DNA from 2 places in the Aliiglaciecola sp. NS0011-25 genome. Region 2 is predicted to be linked to the other one. Evidence: predicted binding sites of a transcription regulator. Region 2 holds the regulator's gene; the other holds the start of a gene.
What was found. Region 2 encodes NrdR, which represses ribonucleotide reductase genes. Its sites were predicted from a motif close to AAACACNANATNTNGTGTTT; they were not measured.
Positions count from the first base shown of each region.

Region 1: a site for NrdR is predicted at 13,151-13,170, ahead of nrdA (class 1a ribonucleoside-diphosphate reductase subunit alpha). Genes of this name have one in related genera too.

Region 1 covers NZ_BAABWR010000019.1:79,591-96,216, reverse strand. The annotation lists gene ABWV72_RS16355 (serine hydrolase domain-containing protein) at 1-939, shown strand, start outside; gene ABWV72_RS16350 (YgjV family protein) at 1,047-1,559, shown strand; gene ABWV72_RS16345 (sugar phosphate isomerase/epimerase family protein) at 1,734-3,008, shown strand; gene ABWV72_RS16340 (class I SAM-dependent methyltransferase) at 3,075-3,914, shown strand; gene ABWV72_RS16335 (GNAT family N-acetyltransferase) at 4,048-4,470, shown strand; gene ABWV72_RS16330 (alpha/beta fold hydrolase) at 4,626-5,624, shown strand; gene ABWV72_RS16325 (NAD(P)-dependent oxidoreductase) at 6,429-7,307, shown strand; gene ABWV72_RS16320 (AEC family transporter) at 8,109-9,053, shown strand; gene yfaE (class I ribonucleotide reductase maintenance protein YfaE) at 9,150-9,419, opposite strand; gene nrdB (class Ia ribonucleoside-diphosphate reductase subunit beta) at 9,419-10,549, opposite strand; gene nrdA (class 1a ribonucleoside-diphosphate reductase subunit alpha) at 10,619-12,940, opposite strand; gene ABWV72_RS16300 (HAD family hydrolase) at 13,433-14,119, opposite strand; gene ubiG (bifunctional 2-polyprenyl-6-hydroxyphenol methylase/3-demethylubiquinol 3-O-methyltransferase UbiG) at 14,122-14,835, opposite strand; gene gyrA (DNA topoisomerase (ATP-hydrolyzing) subunit A) at 15,097-16,626, shown strand, end outside.
Region 2 covers NZ_BAABWR010000016.1:8,925-25,550, forward strand. The annotation lists gene ABWV72_RS14385 (PilZ domain-containing protein) at 1-500, opposite strand, end outside; gene radA (DNA repair protein RadA) at 638-2,002, shown strand; gene ABWV72_RS14395 (GGDEF domain-containing response regulator) at 2,019-2,897, opposite strand; gene ABWV72_RS14400 (PilZ domain-containing protein) at 3,061-3,414, opposite strand; gene ettA (energy-dependent translational throttle protein EttA) at 3,530-5,197, opposite strand; gene ABWV72_RS14410 (Gfo/Idh/MocA family protein) at 5,410-6,402, shown strand; gene glyA (serine hydroxymethyltransferase) at 6,622-7,878, shown strand; gene ABWV72_RS14420 (rhodanese-like domain-containing protein) at 8,021-8,419, shown strand; gene ABWV72_RS14425 (DUF6265 family protein) at 8,435-8,908, opposite strand; gene nrdR (transcriptional regulator NrdR) at 8,977-9,432, shown strand; gene ribD (bifunctional diaminohydroxyphosphoribosylaminopyrimidine deaminase/5-amino-6-(5-phosphoribosylamino)uracil reductase RibD) at 9,465-10,586, shown strand; gene ABWV72_RS14440 (riboflavin synthase) at 10,626-11,288, shown strand; gene ribBA (bifunctional 3,4-dihydroxy-2-butanone-4-phosphate synthase/GTP cyclohydrolase II) at 11,337-12,434, shown strand; gene ribH (6,7-dimethyl-8-ribityllumazine synthase) at 12,500-12,973, shown strand; gene nusB (transcription antitermination factor NusB) at 12,977-13,408, shown strand; gene thiL (thiamine-phosphate kinase) at 13,410-14,375, shown strand; gene ABWV72_RS14465 (phosphatidylglycerophosphatase A family protein) at 14,372-14,860, shown strand; gene dxs (1-deoxy-D-xylulose-5-phosphate synthase) at 15,005-16,626, opposite strand, start outside.

The DNA.
Region 1 (16,626 bases), on a different contig from region 2:
GCTATCGATCAGGTTATTCAAAGAATTAGTAAGCAACCCCTTAGCGCAAAGTCCGGTCTGAAATATCGCTATTCCAATTTAGGCTATGTTTTATTGGGCAAAGTGATTGAAGTCACCTCCGGCATGCCTTATGACCAGTTCATGCTTAAAACCTTCTTTAAACCATTAAAAATGGACGATACTTTTGTTATTACTAGTGGAACATCTGCCGGAAAAGTGAAAGGTTACACCAGTAGCCGTAACCAACCCGAACACTATCTTATTCCAGAAGAAGTGACAGACAGAGCATGGAAAGTTGATCGCAGTTGGATCTATTCTGCTGGTGCTATTGCCTCGACACTCAAAGACATGAGTCTTTGGCAAAACGGATTAAAATCGGGACTGGTTATTTCCGAACAAAGTTATCAATTAATGACCAGTAACGCGCGATTGGATAATAATCAGCCTGTGAATTACGGTTATGGACTAGATGTATTCTCGATAAGTGGATTACAGAGTGTTAGTCATCAAGGTATGGTTCCGGGATTTTTTGCTTGGCATGTCTATTTTCCAAGTGAAGATTTAACCGCTACTGCTTTTACTAATATAGATAGCAAGCATCCAGGTCCAGCGTTGTTAGACATGATAGGGCTTCAATTAAAGCTTTCACCTAAGCCAATTGGTGGGGAACAAGAAGTCGATGATTTAGCGACATCTTTGGTCGGCAATTATCGGGCTCCAGATTCGAAAATTTTAACGATTTCATTCGAACAGGGGACACTTTATTCCCAATATCAAGGCGAGAATAAACGAAAGCTTATCCCACGAGAAAATGATTCATATTCCTATGAGTGCACAGAAAATTACTTTCAGTTAAGAACTGTGGAAGGAAACGCCGAACTTGTTCCGGTTTACCTGTACCAAGGGGAACAAGAAAGCTTGATTAAATTGTCAATTTAAGAAAATGATTAAGTCATTGCTTGAACATCGATGCAGCAGCCGAGTATGGCGGATATGTGGTCTTTAGCTGTAGCAGCGTATATCAATGATCATTGTTTAGGAAATACATGCCAGATTTTTTACTTTCTCAAGTGCTAGTTACATTCACTCTTACGATAGAGTGCTTTGCTATGCAACTTAAGGATAAAAATCGTCTTTTAGCGCTTTTATCCGTTAGCTGTTTGTTTAATGGTTTTCATTATCTGTTACTTGATCAACCGACTGCAGGTTATATTTTCCTGTTTTCTAGTTTTCGGTTTTTACTTTCGATCAAATGGAAATTTCAATGGATGGCAGCCGTGTCACTTGTCGTTAGTTTATTTATTACCGTTTATACGTATATTGGTTTTTTGAGTATTTTAGGGTTTGCTGCGACGGTTTTTGTTACCACAGGCTCATTTAGTCATAACGATAAGTTTTTGCGGATTATGATGATATTGGGAGGATCATTATGGCTAATACATAATATTATTTTATGGTCTCCTGTAGGTATATTAGTTGAAATCGTTTTTGTTGGCAGCAGTGCAGTGGGGTTTTATCGCTATTACATTGCCCGTAAATTAAGTAAACCCACAGTATAATCAATCACCAGTATTCAGGCCTTGTGAGATGTATTGAGTGCATTAATGACGATCATGGCTATTTAAAGTGGATTGCTAAAAATCAGAATATAGCAGCTAAAGTTAATAATTAACTTTTGCCTTGATAATTGACAACCTTTCGGTTCTCAAATAAACAAACAACAGGTTACAAGTATGAGAATTTTAACTGCGTTAACGTTGATTTTTGTTTTCACTCAAAATAGCTTGGCACAAAATTCCATCGACTCTCAAGTTGACCGCTTACATCAATATGTTGGGCATTGGGTAAGTAGCGAGCATGCCGGTACAGAAAGTATCGCCACATTTCCAGCCATTAGAATGCACAATACTTCGACTATGAATAAGCTTTCGATGCAAGTAGAAGTGCTGCAATATCAAGATGGGAAATATCTTCCCATACTGACTGAGCTGATTGGTTATGATGCTAAGAGCAAGAAAATTATTGCGTTAGGACAAAATCAGCATGGCGTTATTTTCAAAGGAATGGGGCGTTTTACATCTGAAACCAAATGGGAAATGCAAGATCTGGATATGTTGGGTAACTTTTATTTGCGAGTCGAATTTGACTTTCAAAGTCCAACCAATGTGTTACTAGAAGGTTATGATGAATCCGGTAAAAGTCTTTGGAAAACCCGCTATATTAAATCAAATCCAAAGGATAAAAATATTGGTATTCAATTGGTTTCTGTCCATCAGCAAATGTTGAAAGATCCCGAAAAAACACTGCGTGAGTTGGCTAGAATGGGTTATAGCTATGTGGAAACATTTGTTTATGAAAATGGTACTTTTTATGGCATGTCAGCAACAGAGTTTCGGGATTTAGTCGAAGGCAACGGCATACAGTTTTGGGGTTCGATGACGTTTCATGATCTCCCTGCTGCTGATGATTGGGAAGACGCGTTGGAATGGTGGTCAAAAACCATAGATGATCACGTGGCAGCAGGAGTAAAGTATTTAACAACGTCCAACAATCAACTTTCATCCATAAAAAACAAAGGTGAACTAAAACGCTATAGCGATTATTACAATGCGATAGGGAAATTATGCCGTGAAAAGGGGATCACTTTCGCTTTCCACAATCACGCTGATGAATTTAAAACTGTTGAAGGCACCCGCATTTATGATTACTTTTTGGAACATACCGATCCCGAATATGTTTATTTTCAAGCTGACATCTATTGGATGCAAGTAGCTGGTGTTGAACCCATCGATTATTTTAAAAAATATTCAGATCGATTTTTAAGTTGGCACATCAAAGATTATAAGGAATTGGGGGCAAGTGGCGAGATTGATTGGATGGCGTTATTTCATCATGCTGACTTTAACCCGCCAAAATACATGGTTGCCGAAGTGGAAGATTATTCCTACCCGCCTATGCACAGTGTGCAGTTGGCATGGGAATATTTGTACCATAGTGTATTAAAGTAAACTGCATTCCATTGTGCTTACTATTGCAGTGTTAGTGCTGCTTGATTTTATTGAAGAATCGACAGGATGAGTGTTGTGTCCCATGATGAACGAGTCTCTGAACATTATTTACATGGCGATTTGCTAAGTGCCATCGAAGCAGCGCTTTGTGCCCTGGGTAAAACCTCCGAAAATCTAACCTTAGACGATCTAGCTCCAGTCGATGAGTTCCATATCGGTGGACGTTTAGCAACAGATCATCTCATTGACCAACTTAAGTTTTCTAAGCGAAGTCACTTGTTAGATGTTGGTTGTGGTTTAGGGGGCGCTGCACGACACCTAGCTTCTAAACATGAAAGCCGCGTTACCGGGATAGATTTAACATCGGAATATGTCGAAACAGGAAATGCCTTGAGTGGCTGGTTGAATCTTGACGAATATATTAGGCTTTATCACGGAAGTGCTTTATCAATGCCGTTTCAAGATAATATGTTCGATGGCGGTTATATGCTGCATGTTGGAATGAATATAGAGAATAAAACATCGTTATTCTGTGAAATATATCGTGTGTTGAAACCTGGCTCAGCTTTTGGGGTGTATGATGTTATGCGTCAAAACGATGGTGAACTGATCTATCCAGTCCCGTGGGCGACTGAAAGTAGTAACAGTAAATTATCCACTCCAAGCCAATACAAAAAGGCCTTAAGTGGTGCTGGCTTTGCGGTTTCAAGTGTAAATAATCGGGTCGATTTTGCCCTTGACTTTTTTAGGCAGCTACGAGCAAAAACACAGTCTAGTAGCGATACTTCACCGTTAGGACTACATATTTTGATGCAGGACAACACGGCACTTAAAATGAAAAATATGATTGAAAATATTACTAATGGGCTCGTTGCTCCCGTTGAAATTATTGCTAAAAAGGTTTGAGGTTTATAACAAAAAAGCTGCAAGTAAGAAGTGATCAAGCGTTTAAAATTTGTGATTATATATCTGTAGAAACATAATCAGGTCAACGATTTGGGTTTTCAGTTGAAGCCATAACTGTTGTAGGATAATTAAATTGAATGAATTTAAAATTTCATCGAATCCCAACGATTTAGATATAGAGGTGATTCACTCTTTTATGTCTAAAACTTCGTGGGCTAAAAATATTCCCCTTGAAACCTTTAAAAAGTCGATTACGAATTCGTTAGTATTTGGCGCATATAACCAGTTGGGCGAGCAGGTGGGGTTTGCTCGTGTTATTACCGATAAAGCAACATTTGCGTATCTTGGAGATGTGTTCGTAGCAGAATTATATCGCGGTTTGGGGATCAGCAAATTACTTATGCAAGCTGTAGTGTCCCATCCAGACTTGCAAGGTTTACGTCGTTTTATGTTAGCAACAAGTGATGCTCATGGTCTGTATTCTCAATTTGGGTTTCAAAGCCTAGAAAACCCCGACATAATTATGCAAATTTGGCAGCCTAATATCTATGATTAGAGTAGGAGCTAAGCCATCGGTTGAGTAACGTTTTTACAACTTATGCTAGGCTTTGCAAATTTAATACGTACGCAGAAGCTAACACCTAGGGTGATAGAGATAGTTTGCAGTTAATCATGCGTGATAGATCAAATTATTATTAGGGATTGAAGGACATGAAAAGATATTTTGGAGGGTTAGTCGTAATTGCTTGTTTAAGCTTTGCGTTGCCAGTTTTCGCTGACAGTACCGTCAAATTTAATAAAGAGTTAGATGGGTTTGAATATCCATTTGACGTACATACTTTTATTTTCAATTCGCAAAATCAAGAACTGAAAATGCGCTATATGGATGTGGGCAACAAAGACGCAGAAAAGGTCATAGTGCTGTTACATGGTAAAAACTTCTCCGGTTACTACTGGGAGAAAGTGGCGAACGATCTGGTGAAGCAAGATTACCGAGTAATTATTCCCGATCAGATTGGTTTTGGTAAGTCATCTAAACCCAATTATTATCAGTATAGTTTTGCTCAACTGGGTTTAAATACTAAGTCGTTGTTGGATAGTTTGAAGATTGGAAAGTATGACATTGTAGGTCATTCTATGGGCGGAATGTTAGCAGTGACCTTTGCTGTAAATTACACTGATTCAGTGAACAAACTCATCCTAATTAACCCTATTGGACTTGAAAATTATAGTGAATACGTAGAATTTAAAGATATAAATTTCTTTTATGCAAGAGAGCTCAAAACGACCTTGGCTGGGGCAATAAATTATCAAAAAAATAATTACTATGACGGCAAATGGTCAACTGAATATGAAAAGTTACTTGTTCCCTTAGCAGGAATGTTAGCCGGTGACGATTGGCAAATTGTTGCTTGGAACAATGCATTGACCTATGGGCCCATATTTTCTGAAAATATTGTCGCTAAGTTTCCTCAAATCCAAAATAAGACCTTTTTGATTATCGGCACACGCGATAAGACGGGGCCTGGTCGAGGTTGGCTAAAATCTGGAGTCACTAGAAAATTAGGTGAATATACTAAACTTGGTAAACAGGCTCACAGCATAATCAAGGATTCGGTTTTGTTTGAGTTAGAAGGGTTAGGGCACATGCCACATTTTGAAGATTACCCAGCCTTTATTGAGGCGTTTCACAAAGCGCTTGAGCAATAATAGAGAATTAATTTTGATTAACCCTAATCCGCATTAGGCACTAGTGACGAGCGCCTTGTAACGTATCTGTAGCCAAAAAAGAATGAACATTGGCTACATCGCGGCTTATATCTTGGCTTTGCTGCGGCTGATGTTCAATTTTCCCGAAACGTCTGTAAATTAGATAACACTGTTAATTTTTGTGCCGAAGGTAGACCAATTACGCCACAATGGGCATGCGCTTACGCGATGACTTATCAGCAATTCGATTTCATTGTTAATACTAGAAAGTTTAAGAAAAATAATCTTTGTGATTATTTAGTCTACGCTTTATAGAACGCAAGAAAACAGGTTAGACGTTTAACTGTAGGTTTGCGGCAGAATGAGTTAATCAGTTTACATAATTAAAATTATGCTGTTGTGTCTAAAAGTCAGTCGGTAACCGTATATTATTACCAATTTGTTATTATTATTTTAAATTTGGTAATGACATATGGTTTTAGATCTCCTACAATGGTTTGATCATTTGGTAATGACATTGCATATGTGATTTTTAAATTTGCTAATTGGTGTGAATGGTAGAGTTTCAAAATTGGCTATAATTAGTCAGGATATTTTTGCAAAAGGCTAACCTTTAATTTACGTATTTATTTATTCGTAATTGTTAGATAAGCAAACATCTATTTGAGTAAATTCCATTTTTTAATCACCGATTGAGTCATTCAAGAACAGCAATATTGATAGCTGTTCTACATTTGCTTAAATTTTAACAGGTGTATATTCTTTTATACTCAACTTTACATACCAAAACTCCAGGAGTTAGAAATGACAAAACCAGTAATCGGTTTCATCGGCCTCGGTCTGATGGGCGGCAATATGGTAGAAAATTTGCAGAAAAAAGGCTACGAGCCAATTGTAATGGATCTGAATAAAGATGCTGTTGCAGCAGTTGTTGCACGAGGCGGAAAAGCCGCAACTTCTGCAGCTGAATTAGCTGCAGCAAGTGATATCATCATGCTTGCCCTTACTACCTCTGAAATTGTCGAGAAAGTTGTTTACGGCGAAGACGGTATCCTTGCAGGCATTAAAGAAGGTGCTGTATTGATTGATTTCGGAACATCGATTCCGGCTTCTACTCGTAAGATTGGTGCTGATCTTGCCAAGAAAGGTGCGGGCATGGTTGATGCTCCTTTAGGTCGTACTCCAGCTCACGCTAAAGACGGTCTTCTAAATATCATGGCTTCTGGAGATAAAGCTACGTTTGACAAAGTTAAACCAGTGCTTGACCAACAAGGCGAAAATGTCTTTTATCTTGGTGCACTAGGTGCCGGTCATACTACTAAACTAATTAACAACTTCATGGGTATGACAACGGTTTGTACTATGTCACAAGCTTTTGCTGTAGCTGATCGTGCAGGTGTTGACCGTCAACAATTGTTCGACATCATGTCTACTGGTCCATCTAATTCACCATTTATGCAATTCTGTAAGAATTACGCTGTTGATGGTGTAAGTGATTTAGGTTTTTCTATTGCTAATGCAAATAAAGATCTAGGTTATTTCCTTAAGATGGTTGAAGATCTTGGTACACGTGCTGAAATTGCTGAAGGTACTTCTCATAACCTTCAAGCTGCATTCGATGAAGGCATGGGTAACGGTAACGTTCCAGAAATCTTCGATTACTTCCTTAAGTTGGAAAAGTAATAAAGATTTAATTGGAGCCAAGCATAACGCTTGGTTCCATTAAATAAGTACCCTCATATTAGCTGCGGTCACTGTGTAATCAGGCTGAGCTAGTATGGTTTGAATCCGATAACTAAATCGTTGAATATGTGTTTGTAGTTTGCTTGTCAGCTCTCACTTTTCATCAGTTTAATTATCGGATTTTTTGTATGTGGCGAACAAAGAATCCAATTGAAGTGAGTGTTGGTATAATTATTAGCAAATGTCTTTGCTATTTTTCATATAAATTTCAACCTCATGTTGTTTGTTTACCTAAAAACGTACCGGCAGTGTTGAGCTGTGCTGCAGAGCTATAAGCCGCAAATGCTTACAATTACCTCTATTGCTGCCTTTTAGATTTAGCCGTAAACTTGCATAACAATGGTAAATTTGAAGGTACATGGTTATCTGGTCTAGTCTGCAAAAACGAGCGATAATAGGACTGTTTTTACTGTCAATTTTAGGACTCTTGCTCTTCGCTTTTTATTGGAATGAAGCCCGTAAAGAGGTGGTTTTTCTGTGTGCTAATTTTAGCCAAGGAGTGAGCAAAACTAGTGTCTTGAGGCAGCTCAAAACAGTTAATCTTTCGAGCTTTACAATGCAGAAAACTACAAGCGGAGATTTAATAGTATTAAGCAGTGTGTTTAATTTTGAAATTTACCAATGTGTTATTGAAATAGATTCAAATGGACAAGTACACAGGGCGCAAATCAAATAGAATATAGTCCTACTTTGTTTTTAATATTCCCGTTTTACCTACATATTCATTAATTAGGACTCAAATTGCTTTCTGACTTAAATTTTTCGTTGCAGATAACCACACCTATATTCTTTATCATTGGCTTGGGCTTTTTATTCAAACGCATTGGTTGGTTGAATGATGATTTTGCCAAAATGGGGTCCGCTTTAGTATTTAAAGTCACCTTACCGTGTTTGCTTTTCACAAAACTATCAATGACTGATTTTACGCAAGGTTTACCCACTGCATTGGTGATTTACGGCTTTATTGCGACCCTAGTTTTGTTTCTGTTTCTGGACGTTTTCGCCACACGATTTATTTCTGAACGAGCGGATAAAGGCGTATTTGTGCAAGGTGCGTTTAGAAGTAACATGGGGATTATTAGTTTAGCTTTTGTGGTCAGCGCATATGGCGAAGACACGCTAGCTATTGCGTCAATCTATTTGGCGGTAATAACCATATTGTTTAACGTCTTGTCAGTGGTGACGTTGTCGCGACACATGCATCAAAATGGCTCAAATGGGTTCGCTTCTATTTTCCTCAATATTGGTAAAAACCCGTTAATTATCTCTATTGTTTTAGGTGTGGCTGTTTCACTGTTGAATGTGCCTGTGCCTGAAATAGCGCTGCATACAGGTGAATACTTCGCTGGTATGACGCTGCCATTGGCTTTGTTATGTGCCGGAGCGTCTATTCGAATCAAGGAATTCCATTCTTCCTCGGTACTTTATTGGTCATCCGCTATGAAGTTAATAGTGCTTCCTTTGGTGATAACACTAGGTGGCGTTCTTATTGGGTTTAGAGGTGAGGAGCTTGGTGTCTTGTACCTTATGTGTGCGTCCCCCACAGCAGCGGCCAGTTATCCAATGGTACAAGCTATGCACGGTAATCATTACTTGGCTGCCGCCATCATTGCGGTGACCAGCATAGGCTCAATGTTAACCACTACTTTAGGTATATTTTTATTGAAAGTATTTGAATTAATTTAGGTGTTAACTGCTGGATTTTAGATGCTCAGCGGCTAATTGAAATTAACATGAGACTAGAGATTGAAGGATGATTTAATGGGTCTAACAACTGATAAACTATACAAGTTTAATTTTTATGTCTCCCAATGCTACCGAACAACAGGGTAGAAATTCGTCATCATCAATGTAGGCTAAAGGATCTGTCGTGTAGTCAATGTCACCATCTATTAGTTTACTTCTGCAAGCACCGCAAAATCCCTCTCGACAATGATAGTGAACTTCGATATTGCGCTTTTCCAAGCTTTCTAAAATAGTGTCTGATTGGTCTGTGAGGATAGGGGGGTGATCACCGTCAATGGTGATCACGTATTGTTTCTTCTCGGACATTAAAGATCGAAGTCGTCAAAGTCACTGGCATTTACTTCAGCGTCAATTTGACCGACCAAGTAAGAGCTTATTTCTGATTCTTGTGGGGCAACTTGTACGTTGTCAGAGTTGAGATAATTATTCATCCAAGGTAACGGATTGCTGGTGATATCAAAAGGTTGACCCATGCCAATAGCCGACATGCGATGATTGGCAATATATTCAACATATTGACACAATATTTCTTCATTCAAGCCAATCATTGAGCCTTGTGCAAATAAATATCCAGCCCATTGTTTTTCTTGTTCAACAGCTTGCATAAATATTTCTTTAGCTTGGTCTTTTAACTCTTCCGCTATTTCTGCCATTTCAGGATCATCTTTGCCTTTTTGCCAAAGATTAAGAATATGCTGTGTCGAGGTTAAGTGTAGATTTTCATCTCGTGCAATAAGACGAATAATTTTCGAATTACCTTCCATTAACTCGCGCTCGGCAAATGCAAATGTACAAGCAAAGGAAACATAGAAACGTATTGCTTCTAAAGCATTGACAGAGTTCATACACAAATACAGTTTTTTCTTTAATTCACGCATAGTGATGGTGTAAGCAACTCCATCAACTGTGTGTACACCTTCACCCTGGGTTTGCCAAAGTTGAGTATAGAAAATCAAGTCATCATAGTATTTTGATATATCACCTGCTCTTTGCTTGATTTGCTCATTGACAACAATATCATCAAAGATAGCGCTAGGATCGGTAAACAGGTTACGCAAAATGTGTGTGTAAGAACGTGAATGTATGGTTTCGAAAAATGACCATGTTTCTGTCCACGTTTCTAATTCAGGTAACGAAATAATCGGAAGAAATGCAATATTTGGGCTTCTTCCTTGAACCGAATCTAACAATGTTTGATATTTTAAATTGGAAATAAAGATATGTTTTTCAGAGTCACTTAAAGACTGGAAATCAACCCGGTCTTTACTGACGTCAACTTCTTCTGGACGCCAGAAAAAACTAATTTGTTTTTCAATTAATTTTTCAAAAATACTGTGTTTTTGCTGGTCGTATCGAGCAACATTCACTGGATTGCCGAAAAACATAGGTTCCAATAAAGGATTCGTTGGTTTTTGATTAAAAGTGGTGTATTTCATTTACCGTCAGTACTCTGTGAGGTTTAACACTGGGTGGCGCGCAATACGCCACCAAACTTGGTTTTTGGTTTAGATCTTACATGCACCACCGGCACAATCATCATCTTCTTCCAAGACAACTTCTTGAGCCAAAGGTGTAGCGACTTCTTTTTTCAATTCAAGTTGTGAAGTGTCAGAAGCGCCATCTCGTGTATTGTGGTAATACAAGGTTTTAATACCCAATTTATAAGTGGTTAATAAGTCTTTTAACAACAATTTCATAGGTACTTTTCCACCTTCGTATTTACCAGGATCGTAACTCGTATTGGCAGAAATCGTTTGATCGATAAATTTTTGCATGATGGCGCATAATTGCAGGTAACCATCGTTGGAATTGATATCCCAAAGCAATTCGTATTGCTCCTTCAATCTATCGTATTCAGGTACCACTTGTTTGAGTACGCCATCTTTTGAGGATTTAATACTAATATGCCCACGAGGTGGCTCTATACCATTTGTCGCATTGGATATCTGTGAAGACGTTTCTGACGGCATTAATGCTGATAACGTACTGTTTCGCAGCCCGTGTTCAACAATTTCTTTACGCAAGGATTCCCAGTCGTAATGAAGTGGCTCGTCACATACCTTATCTAAATCTTTTTTGTAGGTATCAATGGGCAATATACCTTGTGAATAGGTGGTTTCATTGAACTTAGGACAAGCACCTTTTTCTTTAGCTAGGTTATTTGAAGCTTTAAGAAGATAATACTGCATGGCTTCAAAGGTTCTGTGTATTAGCGCATTACCACTTCCATCTGAGTATTTTTTGCCATTTTTAGCCAAGTAGTAAGCAAAGTTAATGACACCTATACCCAAGGTTCTTCTATCAATTGACGCACGGTATGCAGCAGGGACTGGGTAATCTTGATAGTCTAACAAGCTATCCAGTGCGCGTACCGCTAAGTCAGCCATTTCTTCGAATTCGTCAAGGCTTTCAATTGCGCCGAGATTAAATGCAGATAAGGTACAAAGTGCGATTTCGCCATTTTCGTCGTTAATGTGCTGCAAAGGTTTGGTTGGAAGGGCAATCTCCAAACACAAGTTGCTTTGTCTAACCGGTGCAAGTTTCGGATTAAATGGACTGTGAGTATTACAGTGATCAACATTTTGCAGATAAATACGCCCTGTACTTGCACGCTCTTGCATAAATAAACTAAATAACTCTACTGCTCTGATTTTCTTTTTACGAATAGAATCATCTTGTTCGTACTTAACATATAAAGCTTCGAACTCATCTTGATCCGCAAAGAAGGCATCATAAAGCCCTGGTACATCGGAGGGGCTGAACAGCGTGATATGTTGATCCTTGATCATGCGTGTGTACATAAGTTTATTAAACTGAACACCGTAATCGAGATGTCTAACTCGATTTTCTTCAACACCACGGTTATTTTTAAGTACCAATAAAGATTCTACTTCTAAGTGCCATACCGGATAAAATAAGGTTGCTGCGCCGCCTCGAACACCACCTTGAGAGCAACTTTTCACCGCGGTTTGGAAGTATTTATAAAATGGGATACAACCGGTGTGGTAAGCCTCACCACCGCGAATTTCACTGCCTAGAGCACGAATACGCCCAGCATTTACGCCGATACCAGCTCGTTGACTAACGTATTTTACGATCGCGCTGGCAGTCGCGTTGATCGAATCTAGGCTGTCGCCAGCTTCTATCAATACACAAGAACTAAATTGACGGGTAGGGGTTCTAACGCCCGACATAATTGGCGTAGGCAAAGAAATTTTAAATAATGATGTGGCATCATAGAAACGTTTTACATAATCTAAACGTGTGTCTTTTGGATAGTTAGCGAACAAACACGCTGCCACTAAAATATACAAAAATTGGGCACTTTCGTAGATTTCACCGGTCACGCGATTCTGAACTAAATATTTGCCTTCCAGTTGTTTAACTGCTGCATAACTGAAGTTCATGTCGCGCCAATGATCCATATATTGATTTAGTTCATTCAGCTCTTGCTCTGAGTAGTCTTCTAAAATGTGTTGGTCATATTTTCCCTTAGCAACCATCTCTTTTACGTGAGTAAGCAAAGTAGGTGGTTCAAACTGACCATAGGCTTTTTTACGCAGATGGAAAACGGCTAAACGAGCTGCAAGATATTGATAATCAGGTGTATCAGTAGAAATTAAGTCTGCTGCTGATTTGATCAAGGTCTCATGAATGTCTTCGGTTTTGATACCATCATAAAATTGAATGTGAGCTTTGATTTCAACTTGAGAAACTGAAACATTTTTTAGGCCTTTGGCCGCCCAAGTTATGACTTTGTGAATTTTGTCCAAATTTAAGACTTCACGTTCACCATCGCGTTTCGTGACATTTAGAGAGTTATTCATGTATTTGATAGCCGTATAAGATAATTAGCGCCCCATGCTCTGAAAAATAAAATTTAACGAACACATTGTTTTTGTATATTAACGTTTTAAATTCTAGCCACACTTCATGGAGTAAATTGATCGCATTGAAAAGCGTTTACTTCCGGTTATTTTTTAGAATAGTTAGAAAAAATGTGACGAGCACAAGATAGAGGTGTTTACCTCTATTTGCAACCCAATATGTGGTGGTTTTATCGCCAAAAAAACTCAACCAATTGATATGTTAGTATTGACTAACTTAGAAGCTGCATTAGCGAATGAGTTAAGCCGAATGCAAGCAAATTTTAGATTAAATTAAAAAGTTAAATTATTTTTGAAGGACAAAATCTATTTTTAGAATATCACGATATATAGTGTTTAAAATCTCAACTGTCACTATATCTGGTATTCTTTATGCTTCCCCCTGTTCATTTATGAAATGTGAGAGTGACATAAATTTGATGAATTTTGTGCCTAGGTTAGATCGTGTAACTGACTGAACTGACTTATCTCAAAGTCTGCTTTCCAATTAACCACTTCTTGTTGATCTTTAATGTAACCATAGAGCGCCGCGACACTAACCATATTTGCGTTACGGGCGGCTTCAATATCTCTAAGCGCGTCACCAACATATAAGGTATTTTGTGGATTCACTTCAAGCACTCTGGCGGCTTCTAAAAGCGGCAGAGGATGAGGTTTACGTTTAATATAAGTGTCGCCACTGATGATAATCCCGCAACTTTGCATAATTGGGAAGTGGGTCAGTAATTGCGTGGTTAAAAATCCAGGCTTGTTAGTGACAATCCCCCAAGGAATAGCATTTTGATTCAGAAACTCTAAGCTATCCTCAACCCCTTCAAAGCAGGTTGTATCAACACAAACATTCTGTTCGTAATGGTCAAGAAGCATTTGTCTGCATTTCTGCAACGCTTGCTTTGACAGGGCTTCAAAATCCTCTGCAAACCCCAATTTTAACAAACCAAGGGCACCGTCTGATGCAACACAGCGGTATTCCTGAGGCTGGCAGGCTGGGCGATCATAATGGGCAAGCACATGATTAAGGGCATTACCCAAATCAGCCGCGGTGTCTAACAAGGTGCCATCCAAATCAAATAAAATGCCAGCGTACTTGTCATTAAATAAATTGTTTTTCGAGACCATCTTTACACTTCACTTTTCTGGCAATGCACAATGTAATTTACATCAACGTTTTGTTCAGAAAGGTAATACTGTTTGGAAAAGGGGTTCATATGCAAACCTGTCATGTGTTTAGTGATTAAATCTGTGCTATCGACCCAACTTAATAATTCAGAGGGTTGGATAAACTTCTCATACTCATGGGTGCCCTTAGGAACCAGGTTCAACACTTTTTCTGCGCCGACAATAGCCATCAAATAGGATTTCAGGTTTCGATTCAATGTGGAGAAAAACACATCACCGCCAGGCTTAACTAACGTAGCGCAAGCTCGTACAATTGAGGCCGGATCTGGCACATGCTCTAACATCTCAAGGCAAGTCACGATGTCAAATTGATTGGCATGCTGCTCAGCCATTTGTTCTGCAGTGATTTGTTGGTAGCTTACTTTTACACCGGATTCTAAACCGTGAAGTCGCGCTACTTCTAAGGATTCAGAAGCCATATCAATACCGGTAACTTGTGCTCCTTGCTTAGCTAAATACTCTGATAAAATACCGCCGCCGCATCCAACATCAATAATGCTTTTGTCAAACACCCCGTTAGTCCGTTGCTGAATGTAATCTGCTCTAAGCGGATTAATTTCATGCAAAGGCTTAAATTCACCTTCTAAATCCCACCACCTAGACGCTAAAGCCGAAAACTTATCTATTTCTGCAGCGTCTACGTTTTGATTGGTCATTGTTCACTCCTTTTTCATCTGTTTGCTATTATAAGCTGTCATTAATTTAGATAACCAGACCTTTATACCCGAAGATATGCTAAATAATTGTTTGATTGCACACTATATAAGCTAATCACGGCTATTTATTTTGTTTTCTCGGTGGTAGAATCTACAGTCGATTTAGAACCCACTATAACTATAAGTGAAGTCGAACTTTTCAAACTGACTTGACCAGTTTCATCAGTAGATTCAGATAATAATTTAGGGACAAGGCTGTATATGACAGACAATGCCAACGAAATTCTCCCCATTAATATAGAGGAAGAACTTAAAAATTCTTACCTCGACTATGCAATGAGTGTCATTGTTGGACGTGCACTACCGGATGTGCGTGATGGGTTAAAACCTGTTCACCGCCGCGTATTGTTCGCCATGAATGAGTTGAAAAACGATTATAATAAACCGTACAAAAAATCCGCTCGTGTAGTAGGTGACGTGATTGGTAAATATCACCCTCACGGTGATACTGCTGTTTACGACACCATTGTTCGTATGGCGCAGCCATTTTCCTTGCGATATATGCTAGTTGACGGCCAAGGTAACTTTGGTTCTGTTGACGGTGACTCCGCAGCTGCGATGCGTTATACCGAAGTGAGAATGGCTAAAATAGCCCATGAACTTCTCGCCGATTTAGAAAAAGAAACCGTTGATTTTGTACCTAACTATGACGGTACAGAACATATTCCAGACGTACTACCCACCCGCGTACCTAACTTATTAGTTAACGGTTCTTCAGGTATTGCGGTAGGTATGGCGACTAATATTCCACCGCATAACTTAACTGAAGTTGTGAATGGCTGTATCGCACTTATCGATAATCCCGATATGACCATCGAAGAAATCATGACGCACATTCCAGGTCCTGATTTCCCAACTGCAGCATTAATCAGTGGTCGTAAAGGCATTGATGATGCGTATCGCACAGGTCGCGGTAAAATCTACATGCGCGCACGCGCTGAGATTGAAACTGAAGATAGCGGTAAAGAAACCATTATCGTGCACGAAATTCCTTACCAAGTTAACAAAGCAAGGTTAATTGAAAAAATTGCTGAACTGGTAAAAGAAAAGAAAATAGAAGGTATATCTGCTTTACGTGACGAGTCTGATAAAGACGGTATGCGTATTGTTGTTGAAGTGAAACGCAATGAATCAGCAGAAGTACTGTTAAACCATTTATATGCTCAAACACAGTTACAAACTGTATTTGGTATTAATATGGTAGCCTTGGATAACAACCAGCCTCGCGTATTTAATCTAAAAGACATTTTAGAAGCCTTTGTTCTGCATCGCAGAGAAGTGGTTACCCGTCGTACGGTTTATGAGTTGAAAAAAGCCCGTGACCGTGCCCATATCCTTGAAGGTTTAGCGATTGCCCTGGTTAATATCGATGAAATCATCGAGTTAATTAAAGCCTCGCAAAGTCCAAGTGACGCTAAAGCATCTTTGGTCGCTCGTGGATGGGCGTTAGGTGATGTGGCTGAAATGCTAGCTCGCGCTGGTGATGATGCGGCTCGTCCTGATTGGCTTGAACCTCAATTCGGTATTTCCGAAGGCGAATATTTCTTAACTGAGCAGCAAGCTCAGGCAATTTTGGACTTACGTCTACATAAACTAACAGGTTTAGAACACGACAAAATCTTAGCTGAATATAAAGATCTATTAGACGTTATCGCTGAACTATTACGCATTTTGTCTAGTTCAGAACGTTTGATGGAAGTGATCAGAGAAGAGCTTGAGTTAATTCGTGAC
Region 2 (16,626 bases):
AACTCGGTAAACAACTCAATATTCACCGCAAAATTCATCCGCTCTTCACTGCGTTTTGCATATTCACCAAAGCGCAGAACTTCAGCATGGTGGGGTTTTCGTTCTTCTACTACGACCCCTTCTTTCTCAGCTTCTTCTCTTTGCTTTTGATAAATAACTCGATAACTGTTTTCGGTATTTTTGACCGCCTCATAAACGCCCATGGTATACTCACCAAAAAGCCGTACCTGCTTTTCGAACACATCAATGGCAGTATCATCTAGAAAGTGGGTTTTATCTTGATAGGTAAATTCTCGACAGTCACCGGCCACTTGTCCTCTGAGATCGATAAGCCGCAGGCAGGGGCGGGATAGGCGCTTTAATTCCATTTTAATTAAAAAACGTTTTTGTTTGGGGATGCCTGAAGCCACCTGCGATAGAACCTGATTAAATTCAGGTTCATTTATCATTGGTTTTAACTGTTCTATAATGTCGTGGTACTTTTCTAAATCTTGACTCATGCCAATCAAATGTTCGCTATGGTTAAGGCGTCGTTATGATATTCTTTTATCGGCAACGAATAAATAACCTTTGATCCCAACTTACCGGTTTAGTTGATTTACTCAACTAGCCCTAATTTAATGTAGTTCAACAACTTATGGCTAAACGTAAAATTGCTTTTGTATGTACCGATTGTGGAGCAGAGTTCCCTCGCTGGCAAGGACAATGTAACGATTGTCAGGCATGGAACACTATTTCTGAAGTGGTTCTCAGTTCTGACAAACATTCACCAGAACGAAATTTAAAAGGTTATGCAGGGCAAACTCATGCCAAGGTCGAAACCTTAGATAAAATAGACTTACAAGCGCTGCCGCGCTTTAGTGCTGGTTTTAAAGAGCTAGACCGAGTACTCGGAGGCGGTGTTGTGCCTGGTGCAGCAATGCTTATTGGTGGTTCTCCTGGAGCGGGTAAAAGTACCTTATTATTGCAAGTAATGTGTCACTTGGCTCAAGGACGGAATACGCTTTATGTGACCGGCGAAGAATCGTTGCAACAAGTTGCGATGCGCGCTCAACGTTTAGGATTACCTACTTCGAAATTAAAAGTGCTAGCCGAAACCAATGTCGAAACGATTTGTGAATTAGCATTAGTACATAAACCAGACATCATGGTGATTGACTCTATACAGGTTATGCATGTGAGTGATATTCAATCTGCACCGGGCAGTGTTTCTCAGGTGCGCGAAAGTGCAGCTTTTCTCACACGTTTTGCTAAACAACATCACATTGCCATGTTTTTAGTGGGGCATGTAACCAAAGAAGGCAATTTGGCAGGCCCTAAGGTATTGGAACACTGCATTGACTGTTCAATGATGCTCGAAGGCGAAAGTGATAGCCGATACCGAACATTACGAGGTAATAAAAATCGTTTTGGCGCAGTAAATGAGTTGGGTGTGTTCGCGATGACAGATAAGGGATTGAAAGAAGTAAGCAATCCATCTGCCATCTTCTTGAGTCGCGAAGAGCAACAATCACCAGGCAGCATTGTAATGGTGGTTTGGGAAGGAACCCGTCCTTTGTTGGTGGAGATTCAGGCGTTGGTCGATTATTCTCAAATGGCAAATCCTAAACGTATCGCGGTGGGCACTGAAGCTAATCGTTTGGCTATGTTACTTGCGGTTTTACATCGACACGGCAACGTGCAAATGAATGATCAAGATGTGTTTGTCAATGTCGTCGGAGGGGTGCGTATAGCCGAAACCAGTGTCGATTTAGCCCTGTTGTTGGCAATGATATCCAGTTTTAGGAATCATACTCTATCGCGAGAGCTTATTGCGTTTGGTGAGGTAGGGTTAGCGGGCGAAATACGTCCGGTACCAAATGGAACTGAACGTATTCAAGAGGCTGCCAAACATGGCTTTAAGCGAGCAATCGTACCTAAAGGAAACAAACCTAAACAGGTGATTCCGGGCATTGAAGTCGTAGCGGTTTCGCGATTATCTGAAGCATTAGAGGCGTTATAGTGGAGTCTATGCAGGCCTACTCAATAATGAATTGATCACGGCCTGCATCTTTCGCTGCATATAATTTTTGATCTGCTTTTTGGATAAGTTCATTCGGGGTTAGATCCTGAGGAGAAAGACAGATACCGCCTGCACTGATTGTTATCCGACTAAAACTCGATAGCTTATGTGGTAAATTCAAGTTTCGAACAGCGTTAAGCATGCTATCGGCAATATATTGTACGCCGCTCAAATCAGTATGAGGCAGCACTATCGCAAATTCCTCGCCTCCGTATCTGGCTAGACAGTCTGTGGGACGTTTTAAAACTTTACCCAATGCATCTGCTACTGCCCGTAAACAATAATCTCCCTTGATATGACCGTAAGTGTCGTTATAAAGCTTAAAATTATCGATATCGATTAGGATTAATCCAATATGATGTTTCATTCGCGTGCACAGCTTCATCTGATTGCCCAAAAAGCCATCAAAATAGTGTCGATTTTGCACCTCTGTTAATCCATCGACAGTAGCCAATCGCGTAAGTTTATCCGCCATTAATTTAGCGGCTAAATGTGAATTGACTCTATGCCGCAGTGTGGTCACAGAAAAAGGTTTGGTTATAAAGTCGGTGCATCCTGCTTCCCAGCATTCATCTTCTGCTTCTGGCGAGTTGTGGGAGCTAACAAAAATGATCGGGATCTCTTGCGTGCTTTCGCTTTCTTTTAGCTTTCTACACGCAGTCAAACCGTCCATAACGGGCATGTTGATATCCATCAATATGATGTCAGGTAGCCTATGGCTGCAAAAGTCTAAAGCTTCTTGCCCAGAGGCTGCATGATGGGTTATAAAATTATCTGAAAGCGCTTTAGCTGCAATTAATGCACTAATTGGTTCATCTTCCACTATCAGAATCAAAACTTTCTCTTTTTCAAATAATTTGTCAACTACTTTGAAGATAACTCAAACTCCTGTCTTAAGCTTTTCAACAAAACACTTATATAAAGTTCGTTTTTGAGCTGGGTATGTTAAGTACCAAGAGTGTACATAAAATTTATACTAATGTTTATTATACTTAGGATTAAGAAACCAAAGAAGTTATGTCTCTTTGCAGCAGTGAAGCATCACCTAAATTTAGTTCAACTAACCTGCGTAAATCTGAAATGCTGTCTATGTCCATACATTTAATATGAAAGCCTAAACAATGATTTGCACAATGCACGATTTCACCAAACATTTTAATTACTTGGTTAGTTCCTTCGATCTCTATATTGAGTTCAAATTCTTGCTCTAGGTCAGCCTCAAATTCATCGGGATATCCAATAAGTGCGCCATTTAAAGAAATATCAATAATGCTAGTTTGCCAATGACGATTTTGTTGGAACAAAATGGCTGGCGCTGAAAAATCAACGCGGTTAAATTGACGTTTTTCCATAGTAAGTCCCAAAGTTGCCATCAATGGCCATAGTTAAGCATAAAAAGCGTGTGAATGCGCCCAAGATTTTACCCGGACACATCATTCACACACTGATATTCGCGCGTCTAACTGACTATTTACTGATTTTCTTGTATTTAAGTCTGTGGGGTTCTACCACATCTTCTCCAAGGGTTTCTTTTAACCAAGCTTCGTAATCGGTGTAATTACCTTCATAGAAGTTGATTTTTCCCTCATCACGGTAATCCATAATGTGAGTGGCCACTCTGTCTAGAAACCAACGGTCATGGGAAATAACCATAGCACAACCAGGGAATTCCAAAATTGCATTTTCCAAGGCTCTCAAGGTTTCAACATCTAGGTCGTTGGTTGGTTCATCTAACAGAAGTACGTTGCCACCTGCTTTAAGCAATTTCGCTAAATGAACTCGATTACGTTCACCACCAGAGAGATCTTTAATAAATTTCTGTTGGTCAGTACCTTTAAAGTTAAAACGACTACAATATGCTCGACTGTTTAGTTCGAAATTACCAATTCGGATAATATCCGAGTCATCGGATATCTCTTTGTAAACGGTGTTTTTCTCGTTCATATGATCGCGAAACTGTTCGACACTTGCCAGTTGCACTGTATCGCCTAAAACGATTTCTCCCGAATCCGGCTGCTCTTGTCCGGTGAGCATACGAAACAGGGTTGATTTACCTGCACCGTTAGGGCCAATAATGCCGACAATCGCGCCTTTTGGCATGCTAAAAGATAAATTATCGATTAACAGTCGATCTCCATAAGACTTAGATAACCCCGTAACTTCAATAACTTTGTCGCCTAGCCGCTCACCGGGCGGAATAAACAACTCATTGGTTTCATTACGCTTCTGGTAATCACCAGTGGTCAATTCGTCAAACCTAGCCATTCTTGCTTTGCTTTTGGCTTGACGGCCTTTGGGGTTTGAACGAACCCACTCTAATTCTTGTTTAATGGATTTTTGACGGGCGCTTTCTGTGCGCTCTTCTTGGGCAAGACGCTGGTCTTTTTGTTCAAGCCAAGAGGAGTAATTACCTTCCCACGGAATACCTTCGCCGCGGTCAAGTTCTAATATCCAACCTGCGACATTATCAAGGAAGTAGCGGTCATGGGTAATCGCCACTACTGTGCCTTCATAGTCGTGTAAGAAACGCTCGAGCCAAGCGACTGATTCAGCATCCAAGTGGTTAGTAGGCTCATCAAGAAGCAGCATGTCAGGCTTTTCTAATAATAACCGACACAGAGCCACTCGTCGTCTTTCACCACCAGACAATTTACTTACATCTGCATCCCAAGGTGGTAGACGAAGTGCATCTGCAGCTCGTTCTAAAGAATTCTCCAGATTATGGCCGTCTTTGGCTTGAATTATTGCTTCTAATTGGCCTTGTTCTTTTGCCAAGGCATCGAAGTCTGCGTTTTCTTCTGCATATTCAGCGTAGACTTCATCTAAGCGTTTAATAGCGTGGGCAACGTCTGCAACGGCTTCTTCAATATTACCGCGCACATCTTTACTTTCATCTAATTGGGGTTCTTGGGGGAGGTAGCCAATTTTTAGCTCTGGAGAAGGCCTAGCTTCCCCTTCTATATCTTTGTCAATTCCAGCCATAATGCGCAGTAATGTTGATTTACCTGCGCCGTTTAAACCTAAAACGCCAATTTTAGCGCCCGGGAAAAAACTCAATGAAATGTTTTTAAGTATGTGTCTATTGGGTGGGACAATCTTGCCCACTCTGTGCATGCTATATACGTATTGTGCCATAGTACCGATTTAATAAAGGGTAAAACATTAGTGTAATCCAGACCGAGCCACAGTCCAATGCTGATGTGATATTTTTTGCCACAGATTACGGTATTTGCTGATAAGTACTAGTTAGTTGAATCGTTTTCGTGTTTAAAACTATCGCTTTGCCCCTTGTATTTTTATTTACCTTCTGCAGAATAAATTTAACGGAAATGAAATTAGGAATAGTTATGTTGAATTGGGGTCTTATTGGACCAGGGGTCATAGCCCATCAATTTGCTACGGCACTAGCAAGTTCGGTTCAAGGAATATTATATGCTGTGGCAAGTCGAAATATTGATCGTGCCAAAGCGTTTGCAGAGCAATATCGCGCGCCTGTGACATTTGATGATTATCACGCTTTAATTGCCGATCCAAACGTTGATGTGGTCTACATTGCCACTCCACATTCCCATCATTTTCCGTTAGCCAAAGCGTGCCTAATGGCTGGGAAACACGTGTTGATGGAGAAACCGCTTACGGTAAATGCCCAGCAAACTAAGCAATTGATAAGTCTTTCTCAACAACATCAATGTGTATTTCAAGAGGCTATGTGGAGCCGCTTCATGCCGTGCTTTGAACAGGTTAAAGAGTGGATAGAACAACAACAAATTGGTGAGGTTGAATATATTACTTCGCAAATTGGTTTTGCTTTTTCAGACCTAGAAAATCACCGTATATCCGATCCTGCGTTGGCTGGCGGAGCCTTATTGGACCTGGGAATTTACAGTGTTAGTTTGAGTCAGTATTTGTTAGCCGAAAATCCATCTGAGATACAGGCAACAGCCAAAATAAACAAAGATGGAATTGATCACAATACAGCGGTGAATTTAACTTATCCGTCCGGCGTCATTAGTCAATTTACCTGTACCATGGCTGCCCAATGCTCCAATGTTATGAGCATTCATGGAAAAGATGGTTACATTTCTTTGCCGGCATATTTTTGGAACGGACGGCAAGCGCAATTATTCAAAAATGAAAAATTGCAACAAACCTTGGATTTCCCTCATCCAGTTAATGGCTTTGAATATCAAATCGAATCAACCATGGAGTCAATATTACTGGGGCGTTCTTGCGATTCTAGAATGAACCATGCAGACAGTCTCAGTGTGATGCTCACCTTAGATGCGATTCGCCAACAAATAAATCTAAGGTTTCCAGAATTTATCGAGTCTGTTGATTAAATATTCAGCCGTATTTGGGCAACAGTTTAGATTCTCGTAAATAATCACAATAGCCCTCTCTAACAGGTATAAATTATACTTAAGGGTTTGGATCATTTTTCAGTAAAAGTATGTACAAAACGATCAAAATGACTAGAATAAGCGCTCATTTTTTATCCCTGCGAAGGTGAAATTATGCGTTATCACCTGAACGTTGTGCCGAGTTGTTGAGGAGACACCATGCTGAAACGTAACATGAATATTGCTGACTTTGACCCCGAGTTATACGATGCGATCGTAAAAGAAACTCAACGCCAAGAGCATCACATCGAGCTTATTGCCTCGGAAAATTATTGTAGTCCGCGAGTTTTGGAAGCCCAAGGTTCTCAACTTACCAACAAATACGCAGAAGGATACCCTCACAAGCGTTACTACGGTGGATGTGAGTATGTTGATATCGCAGAAGATTTAGCGATTGAGCGAGCCAAACAGCTATTTGGTGCTGAGTATGCCAATGTACAACCGCATTCAGGATCGCAAGCAAACTCTGCTGTCTTTATGGCGTTACTTGACGCTGGGGATACCGTTCTAGGAATGAGTCTAGCTCATGGTGGACACCTTACTCACGGTGCACATGTTAGCTTTTCAGGCAAAACCTATAATGCTGTTCAGTATGGTCTAAATGAAGCGACTGGCGAAATTGATATGCAGCAAGTGGAAGATTTAGCACTTGAGCATAAACCGAAAATGATTATTGGTGGCTTCTCTGCATATTCAGGTATTGTTGATTGGCAGAAGTTCCGTGAGATTGCCGATAAAGTGGGTGCTTTCTTGTTGGTTGATATGGCGCATGTTGCTGGTTTGGTGGCTGCTGGGATTTATCCTAATCCATTACCCCATGCACATGTCGTAACCACTACTACCCATAAAACGTTAGCTGGTCCTCGTGGTGGATTGATTCTATCTGCTTGTGGTGACGAAACTATTTACAAAAAATTGAATAGTTCTGTATTTCCGGGTAATCAAGGTGGTCCTTTGTGTCACGTGATTGCAGCAAAAGCAGTTGCCTTTAAAGAAGCCCTAGAACCAGAATTTAAAGAATATCAAAAGCAAGTTGTCGTAAATGCCAAAGCTATGGTTAGCGTAATGCAAGAGCGTGGCTATAAAATTGTTTCGGATGGAACAGATAACCATCTGTTTTTGTTGGATTTAATTGATAAAGATATTACTGGTAAAGATGCCGATGCTGCATTGGGTAGTGCCAATATCACAGTCAACAAAAATTCGGTACCAAATGATCCTCGCTCTCCTTTTGTAACCAGTGGCTTGCGTATTGGCTCTCCAGCAATTACCCGTCGCGGGTTTGGCGAACAGGAAGCTAAACAAGTGGCAAATTGGATTAGTGATGTGCTTGATGATATTGAAAGTGCGGAAACTATTGCTAGAGTTAAAAAAGAAGTGATTGAATTATGTGAGAAATTCCCCGTTTACGGTTAATTTCTAACACTCTGCTACATATAGCCGCTGTTTATCAGCGGCTTTTTTTGTCTTAGAATCATCGAATATTGGCTTACTAGCTACTTTGCCTTTGCCCTTAAGTTGCTGATAATAAAACTCACTTTTGTTAGAGGAGTAATATATGTCATCAGTAGTATCACGAATACCTGCCGCGTCAGCTGACATCGCAAAGGCCCATTTTGCACACTTATTAAGTTTAGAAACGGATTGTTGGGATACACATTTTGCCATCAGCAATAACCGTCAAGATTTTGTGTTGTTGGATGTGCGAAGTTTAGTGCTTTTCAAACAAGGCCATTTACCCAACGCGATAAACTTACCCCACAAAAACATCAACTCTGAGACAATCCAAACTTACCCTAATGAAACCTTATTTGTGGTGTATTGTGCTGGCCCTCATTGCAATGGCGCTGACAAGGCCGCTCTTAAATTAGCTGAATTGGGGCGACCAGTGAAAAAACTCATTGGTGGGGTAACTGGTTGGTTAGACGAAGGATTTGAATTAGTCACTGAAGAGTAAATCACTGGCCAAAGACTAATTGGCACTTGGTTTTAATTGGTAGTGCACCTTAAACCCTCTGCCATTGTTACCTGATACATTTACTAACAGGGTGTTTTCCGTACGTAAATATTCTATTTGCTTTGGAAAATCGTGATTTGGATTTTCAAAGGTAACGGTATTTGCTGTGCAGTTTTTCGCTCTAAAGGCCACTGGTAAGCTATTGTGGCCAACTTTTGCTAAATAAAATATCTCTGTTTGCATTTGTACTAAACGCATACTTTCTTGTTGCTGGAGTTTTCCTGATGCATCTCGGCTGCTGCCTGTTCCTGTTAAGGTGTCGTCGCTTATTTTCAACCAACTTTCTTGGGTATTGCCATCAGGCGTCGTTTGCCAGTTCCCCACAAGCCATTGCAGTTGGGTTAGGGAAACACATTTCGAATCAGCAGCCTCTACGTGCGCATTAAATATAATTATCACTATTGATAATAGATAAATTAGACGTTGCATATATCACCTTTTGACTTTTTTATGCTAGTTTAGCGAGCATCTGTAGATAGTGAAAAGAAAATAAGTCTATGTTTTGTCCTTTCTGCTCTGAACAAGAAACTAAAGTTATCGATTCCCGATTGGTTGCCGAAGGTCATCAGGTGCGCCGCAGACGAGAGTGCACCGCTTGTCATGAGCGCTTTACTACCTTTGAAATTGCAGAGTTAGTGATGCCTAGAGTGGTTAAGCGCGACGGTTCAAGAGAGCCGTTTAATGAAGATAAATTGCGCGCTGGTTTATTGCGAGCATTAGAGAAACGCCCCGTAAGCACTGAAAAAGTGGAACATTGTATTAGTCAGTTGAAGTCATCTTTGCGCGCAACAGGAGAGCGGGAAATTAGCAGCGAATTCTTGGGCAGCTTGATCATGGATGCGCTCAAAGAGCTAGATAAAGTCGCCTACGTGCGTTTTGCATCGGTTTACCGTTCATTCGAAGATATTCGTGAGTTTGGTGAAGAAATTGCCAAATTAGGTGAAAAGCCTTAATTTTTTTATCCGCTTAGCGAAATTGGTACAAAATGTCTGCCTATAATTTTTCAAATTTAGACCATCATTTGATGAGCATCGCTCTAAAGTTGGCCAGCAAAGGTCAATTTACTACGACACCAAATCCCAATGTCGGCTGTGTTATTGCGAATCAAAATGGGGATGTACTAGGTCAAGGATGGCACCATAAAGCAGGCACTCCTCATGCTGAAGTACATGCTCTTAAACAAGCAGGTGACAAAGCACTAGGCGCGACCGCTTATGTTACTTTAGAGCCTTGTAGTCATTTTGGCAAAACTCCTCCTTGCGCTGATGCGTTAATTTACGCCGGTGTGAAACGTGTGGTTGCTGCTATGGTTGATCCCAACCCGAAGGTCGCGGGAAGTGGATTAAAACGTTTATCTGAACAAGGTATCGATGTCTCCCATGGTCTAATGACAGAGCAGGCTGAACTATTAAATCGCGGTTTTATAAAACGGATGAAATATAATCGTCCGTGGCTCACAGTGAAACTAGCCGCAAGCCTTGATGGTAAAACAGCATTAGCGAATGGTCATAGTCAATGGATTACAGGGGCGGCGGCGCGCTCTGATGTGCAAGAACATCGAGCTAGGAGCTGCGCCATATTGTCTGGTTCCGGAACGGTTTTAGCCGATAATCCAAGTCTAAATGTAAGATATAACGAATTAAGTCATGCCAAAACGTGGATAACTGAATCTGAACTTCGGCAACCCCTGCGAATTATTTTAGATGGTAAAAACCAACTTACTGATAATTTAAAAATGTTTGATCTTGATGGTCGAAATCTAATTATAAATCGCAAACATAACCCTTCAATAAGAGCCAGCGTAGAACAAGTCCAAATAAATAGCCTAGGCAATAAACTTGATTTACAGGCCATGTTACAAATTTTGTCTGAAAGACAATTAAATGAAGTTTGGGTAGAGGCTGGTGGCCGGCTTGCAGGGGCGTTAGTTCAACAAGACTTAGTTGATGAGTTGATTTTATATCAAGCGCCCAAACTATTGGGGGATAAAGGTCAAAATTTGTTTGTGATGGATGAACTGACACAAATGAATCAAGCTAAAATGTTACGATGGTCCACTGTTCGTATGGTCGGTAATGATTTGAAAATGGTCGCACATTTTAAATAACTGACTCAATTGAAATTTTTGCAAATATCGGATGACAAAATGTTTACTGGAATAATAGAAGATGTAGGTCATATCGCAAAATTGCAACCCAAGGGTGATGATATTCGCCTTACCGTTGCAGTGAATAAGTTAGATATGTCAGACGTGGCATTAGGTGACAGTATCGCCACCAATGGTGTGTGTTTAACCGTTGTGGATTTTTCAGATAAACATTACAGCGTTGATGTCTCTCCTGAAACCATCAAACGTTCTGGTTTTGCTAACTACACTGTGGGCGACAAAGTAAACCTTGAGAAAGCCATGCAGGCAAGCTCTCGCTTTGGCGGCCATATTGTCAGTGGTCATGTGGATGGTGTGGGAAAAATCGTGGCCATTAATCCGATTGACCGTTGGTTAGAAATCTGGATTCAAGCACCCGATGAATTAGCTAAATACATATCTGAAAAAGGCTCCATTACAATTGATGGTGTTAGCTTAACTGTCAATGATGTGGATGGAGCTAAGTTTATGCTCACGTTAATTCCACATACCTTACAAGAAACAATTATCGGTAATTACCAAGTTGGAAGTTTAGTTAATCTAGAAGTGGACTTGATTGCTCGCTATCTGGAGCGTTTGATATTAGGTGATAAAGCCGCACACAGTCAGAATAAATCAGGCATAGATCTGCAATTTTTGGCTGAAAACGGCTATTTGAAGTAAACCAAATTTAATCTATTAAAATACACAAAATACAGAGTACCCTACACAATGGCATTACATAGCATCGAAGAAATAATCGAAGACATCAAACAGGGCAAAATGGTGATTCTGATGGATGATGAAGATCGTGAAAATGAAGGCGATCTGATTATGGCCGCAGAATATGCGACTCCTGAGGCTATCAATTTTATGGTCACCCATGCTCGAGGCTTGGTGTGTTTGCCAATGACAGCAGAACGCTGTCAGCATTTGAATTTACCATTAATGGTCGATAACAATAGTGCCCAATTTTCTACTAATTTCACCGTTTCAATTGAAGCCGCTAAGGGAGTTACTACTGGGATTTCTGCGGCGGATCGAGCGCAAACTATTTTGGCTGCCGTCAACAAAAATGCAAAAGCAGAAGATATTGTTCAGCCTGGCCATATTTTTCCGTTAATTGCCAAAGAGGGTGGTGTACTCAATAGAGCGGGCCACACTGAAGCAGGAGTAGACTTAGCAAGATTAGCTGGTGCAGAACCTGCTTCGGTTATCGTCGAAATCTTAAATGAAGATGGCACTATGGCACGAAGACCTGAACTAGAATTATTTGCTGAAAAGCATAATTTGAAAATGGGTACCATTGCCGATTTAATCGAATATAGAAACCTCAATGAAACGACCATAGAACAAGTCGCTAGTTGCAAATTGCCCACTCGCTACGGCGAGTTTGATTTACATACCTTTAAAGATGTCATTGATGACCAAGTGCATTTTGCTTTATGTAAAGGCAAAATCGACAGTGACAATCCTACCTTGGTTAGAGTGCACTTACATAATACGTTTAACGATTTATTTGCATCTGAACGCTCTGCCCAGCGCAGCATGGGGTTGCACGAGGCGATGCAAAAAATCGCCGATGAAGGAGGCGTTTTGGTGCTATTGGGTAAGCAAGAAGATCTGATTGCGCAGGTAAAACAATTTGAAGCCGAAGATCAAGGCAGAAGTGCGGCTGCAGCTAAATATCAAGGCACTTCACGAACCGTTGGAGTGGGAAGTCAAATTCTCGCTACCCTAGGGGTGCGTAAGATGCGTTTGCTAAGCAAACCTAAGAAATATCACGCCTTATCGGGTTTTGGTCTAGAAGTTGTAGATTACGTATATTAATCCATTTGGGTTTCCATGGCGTTGTGCTATAATCCGCGCCGTTTTTCTTACAGGGCTTCACAAACATGAATATCATTGAAGGTAATGTTCGCGCAACCGGCAAAAAGTTTGCGCTGGTTGTATCTCGGTTTAACAGTTTTGTTGTTGAGAGCTTAGTTGACGGGGCATTAGACACTCTAGAACGTGTGGGTGAAGTGAGTGATCAAGACATTACTTTGGTTCGAGTTCCCGGTGCTTATGAGCTTCCCATCGTAGCTAAAAAATTAGCTGAGCAAAAAAAATACGATGCTATTATTGCCTTAGGTGCTGTTATCCGTGGCGGTACCCCCCATTTTGATTTTGTTGCTGGCGAATGTAATAAAGGTCTAGCACAGGTTTCATTGGAATACGGCATACCGGTTTCTTTCGGTGTAATCACTACTGACAGCATTGAACAAGCAATCGAACGTTCAGGCACCAAAGCAGGTAACAAGGGCGCTGATGCGGCCATGGGTGCACTGGAAATGGTAAATGTCATCGCGCAAATTGAAGAGGCATAATCCGTGAAGCCATCTGCACGTAGAAAAGCAAGAGAGCTTGCGGTACAAGCCGTTTACTCTTGGCAAATGAGCAAAAACCCAGTGGAGCAAATCGAACTGGGAATTGCCACAAGCACAAATATGGAAAAAGTCGATATGGCTTATTTCCAAGAATTGTTGCGAAATGTTGTCAAAGATAGTGAAAACCTTGATAAAACGATCAAACCATACCTTGGGCGTTTACCAGAAGAACTTGATGTGGTGGAAAAAGCTATTCTGCGCATTGCAACCTATGAACTTACCGCACGTATTGATGTCCCTTACAAGGTAGTGATAAACGAAGCTATCGAATTGGCGAAATCTTTCGGTGCGGACGAAAGCCATAAGTTTGTAAACGGTGTGCTTGATAAAGCAATTAAAACCCTCAGAAAACACGAATTATCTTCAAAAGAGTAACGTGAAAGAATTTGATATTATTGATCGCTTTTTTAAACAAGAGCGAGAGTCGCGTAAAGACGTAATTCAGGGCATTGGGGATGATTGTGCAATCACTCGTGTGCCTGAAGGCCTTAACCTTGCCATCACCACTGATACATTAATTAGTGGCGTGCACTTTCCCGTGGATACGCCACCTGAAGCGATTGCGCATAAAGCATTGGCGGTTAATTTAAGTGATCTGGCGGCTATGGGGGCGGAACCAGCTTGGTTTAGTTTGTCCCTATCTCTCCCTAATATAGACGAAGCTTGGTTAGAGGCTTTTTCACAATCCCTATTTGAAGTATCTAAATATTACTCAATACAATTAATTGGCGGTGATACTGTACAAGGTCCATTGGCAATTACCATTACAGCTCAAGGCTTTGTTCCGAATGAACATGCGTTAATGCGCAGCACTGCTAAACCTGGCGACTTAGTATATGTTACTGGCACCATAGGTGATGCAGGAGCCGGACTAGATATTAAATTGGGCAAACTCGATAGTTCTGAACTTGCTGCTAATTACCTTTTAAACCGACTGAATTATCCTGCACCAAGATTGCTGGCTGGAACGGCGTTACGACGCACGGCAAGCTCTTGTATTGATATATCTGACGGCCTAGTGCAAGACCTGCAACATATTCTTAATGCATCTGAATGTGGTGCTAAAATCCACGTGAAAAATCTTCCCTTATCAGTGGCCCTCAAAGAAACGGTCGATTTAGAGCAAGCAATCCAATATGCACTCAGTTCAGGTGATGACTATGAGCTTTTGTTTACTGTTAATGAAGAACAAAAGGGCAATTTAGAAACTGCTTTGGCTAACGCAAATATTAATGCAACTTGCATTGGTCAACTTACCGGCGTAAAACGAAAGCTTGAATTGGTTTTTGATGATGAGCCTTATGAGCAACAGGGTGCATGTTTTGAGCACTTTAGCGTTTGAACGCTGAACAACGAAGCCGAGTTACGCTGAGTAACCCAGCACATTTTTTGGCTTTAGGAGCAGGGTCAGGCCTTGCCTCTAAAATGCCTGGAACATTTGGTACCCTTGCTGCTGTACCACTTGTTTGCTTGCTGCTAGAAACCGTCTCCTTGAATGTTTATCTATTTCTATGTCTGATAGCCAGTGTTGCCGGTATCTGGATTTGCGGCAAAACTGCCGATGATATGGGTGTACACGATGATTCATCTATCGTTTGGGATGAAGTGGCAGGCATGATGATTACTATGATTGCGGTGCCTTTGAGCTGGCAGACTATGCTGGTGGGGTTTGTATTGTTCCGTGTTTTCGATATTCTCAAACCATGGCCAATAAGCTACTTAGATAAACATGTTCACGGTGGTTTTGGTATTATGGCCGACGATGTGTTGGCGGGAATCGCTGCTTTTGCTAGTCTACATTTGTTACTGCACTTCGGGGTTCTATAGCTCGTTACTTTTAACGTCTTGTTCTTCCACTATTTCCAGCTTCTATAAATTTATCTGAATCTTTGCCGCCACTGTCACTTAGCTTATAAGACCCTAGCAATATCAAATGACTGGCTAATTAAATAGCCAGTTAAAAGTCAGTGATTAGTCTAAAAATTCTCTTACTTTGGCAACAATACCAGCACCGTCTAACTGCAACTCTTTATACATCTCTTGTTGCGTTCCTTGCATGATGAACTCATCAGGTAAGCCTATTTGCAGTAACTTGCTCGTGTACTTTTGACTGAGTAAATATTCTGCCACTGCACTGCCTGCACCACCCGTAATTGCGCCATCTTCAAGGCTTACAAATAGCTCAAAATCCTTGGCTAATGAATCGATTATGTTGCTATCCAAAGGTTTTACAAAGCGCATATCTACCATAGTCGCTCCTAATTCTTCCGCCGCTTCAATAGCATAGGGCAGCAAGGTACCGAAATTCAAAATAGCTACTTTATTACCATGTCTGAGCGTCCGCGATTGACCAATTTTAATTTCGCTCATGGTTTTTTCAATTTTAGCACCAACCCCAGTACCTCGCGGATAACGTACCGCCGCGGGTTGATTTAGTTTGTGGCCGGTGTACAGCATTTGACGGCACTCGTTCTCGTCAGAAGGGGCCATAATAATTAAGTTCGGAATACAGCGCATAAAGGGGATATCAAAAGCGCCCTGATGGGTTGGACCATCGGCACCGACCAAACCAGCGCGGTCTACGGCAAAAAGCACCGGAAGGTTTTGCAATGCTACGTCATGAATTAACTGATCATAAGCTCGTTGTAAGAATGTTGAATAAATTGCTACAACTGGATTGAGACCTTCTTTGGCTAAACCTGCTGCGAAGGTCACTGAATGTTGTTCGGCAATGGCCACATCAAAGTACTGTTCTGGAAATTCTTGAGAGAATTTGACCATACCCGAGCCTTCACGCATTGCCGGAGTGATGGCCATCAATTTTGAGTCCAAAGCGGCCATATCACATAACCATTCGCCAAATACGTTTGAAAAAGTAGGACCACTGGGAGCTGATTTTGGTAAGCCATTGTCTGCAGGGTTGAACTTAGGCACGGCATGAAATTTAATCGGATCTTTTTCCGCTAACTCAAATCCTTTGCCTTTTTTGGTTACCACATGAAGAATTTGTGGGCCTTTAATATTTCGCATGTTACGTAAGGTTTCAACAACCCCTTTCACATCGTGGCCGTCGATAGGACCGATATAATTAAATCCAAGCTCTTCAAATATGGTGCCTGGAACCACCATACCTTTTATATGTTCTTCTGCTCGACTGGCAAATTCTTTTATAGGCGGTACATTGCTTAATAATTTTTTGCCGCCATCGCGAATCGAATTGAAGAAGTTTCCCGTTAACAGGCGCGCTAAATGACTATTGAGTGCGCCAACATTTTCTGAAATCGACATTTCGTTATCGTTCAGAATAACCAACACATCTTTATTGATGTCTCCGCCATGGTTTAGAGCTTCAAAGGCCATACCTGCGGTCATAGCGCCATCACCAATTACCGCGACTACCTTACGATCTTTACCTTCTTTTTCAGCAGCCACAGCCATGCCCAGGGCTGCGCTTATTGACGTTGAAGAGTGACCTACAGCAAAGGTATCGTATTCGCTTTCTAACGGCCAAGGAAACGGATGTAGGCCATCTTTTTGACGAATGGTCGTCATTAGTTCTCGACGACCTGTCAGAATTTTATGGGGATAAGCCT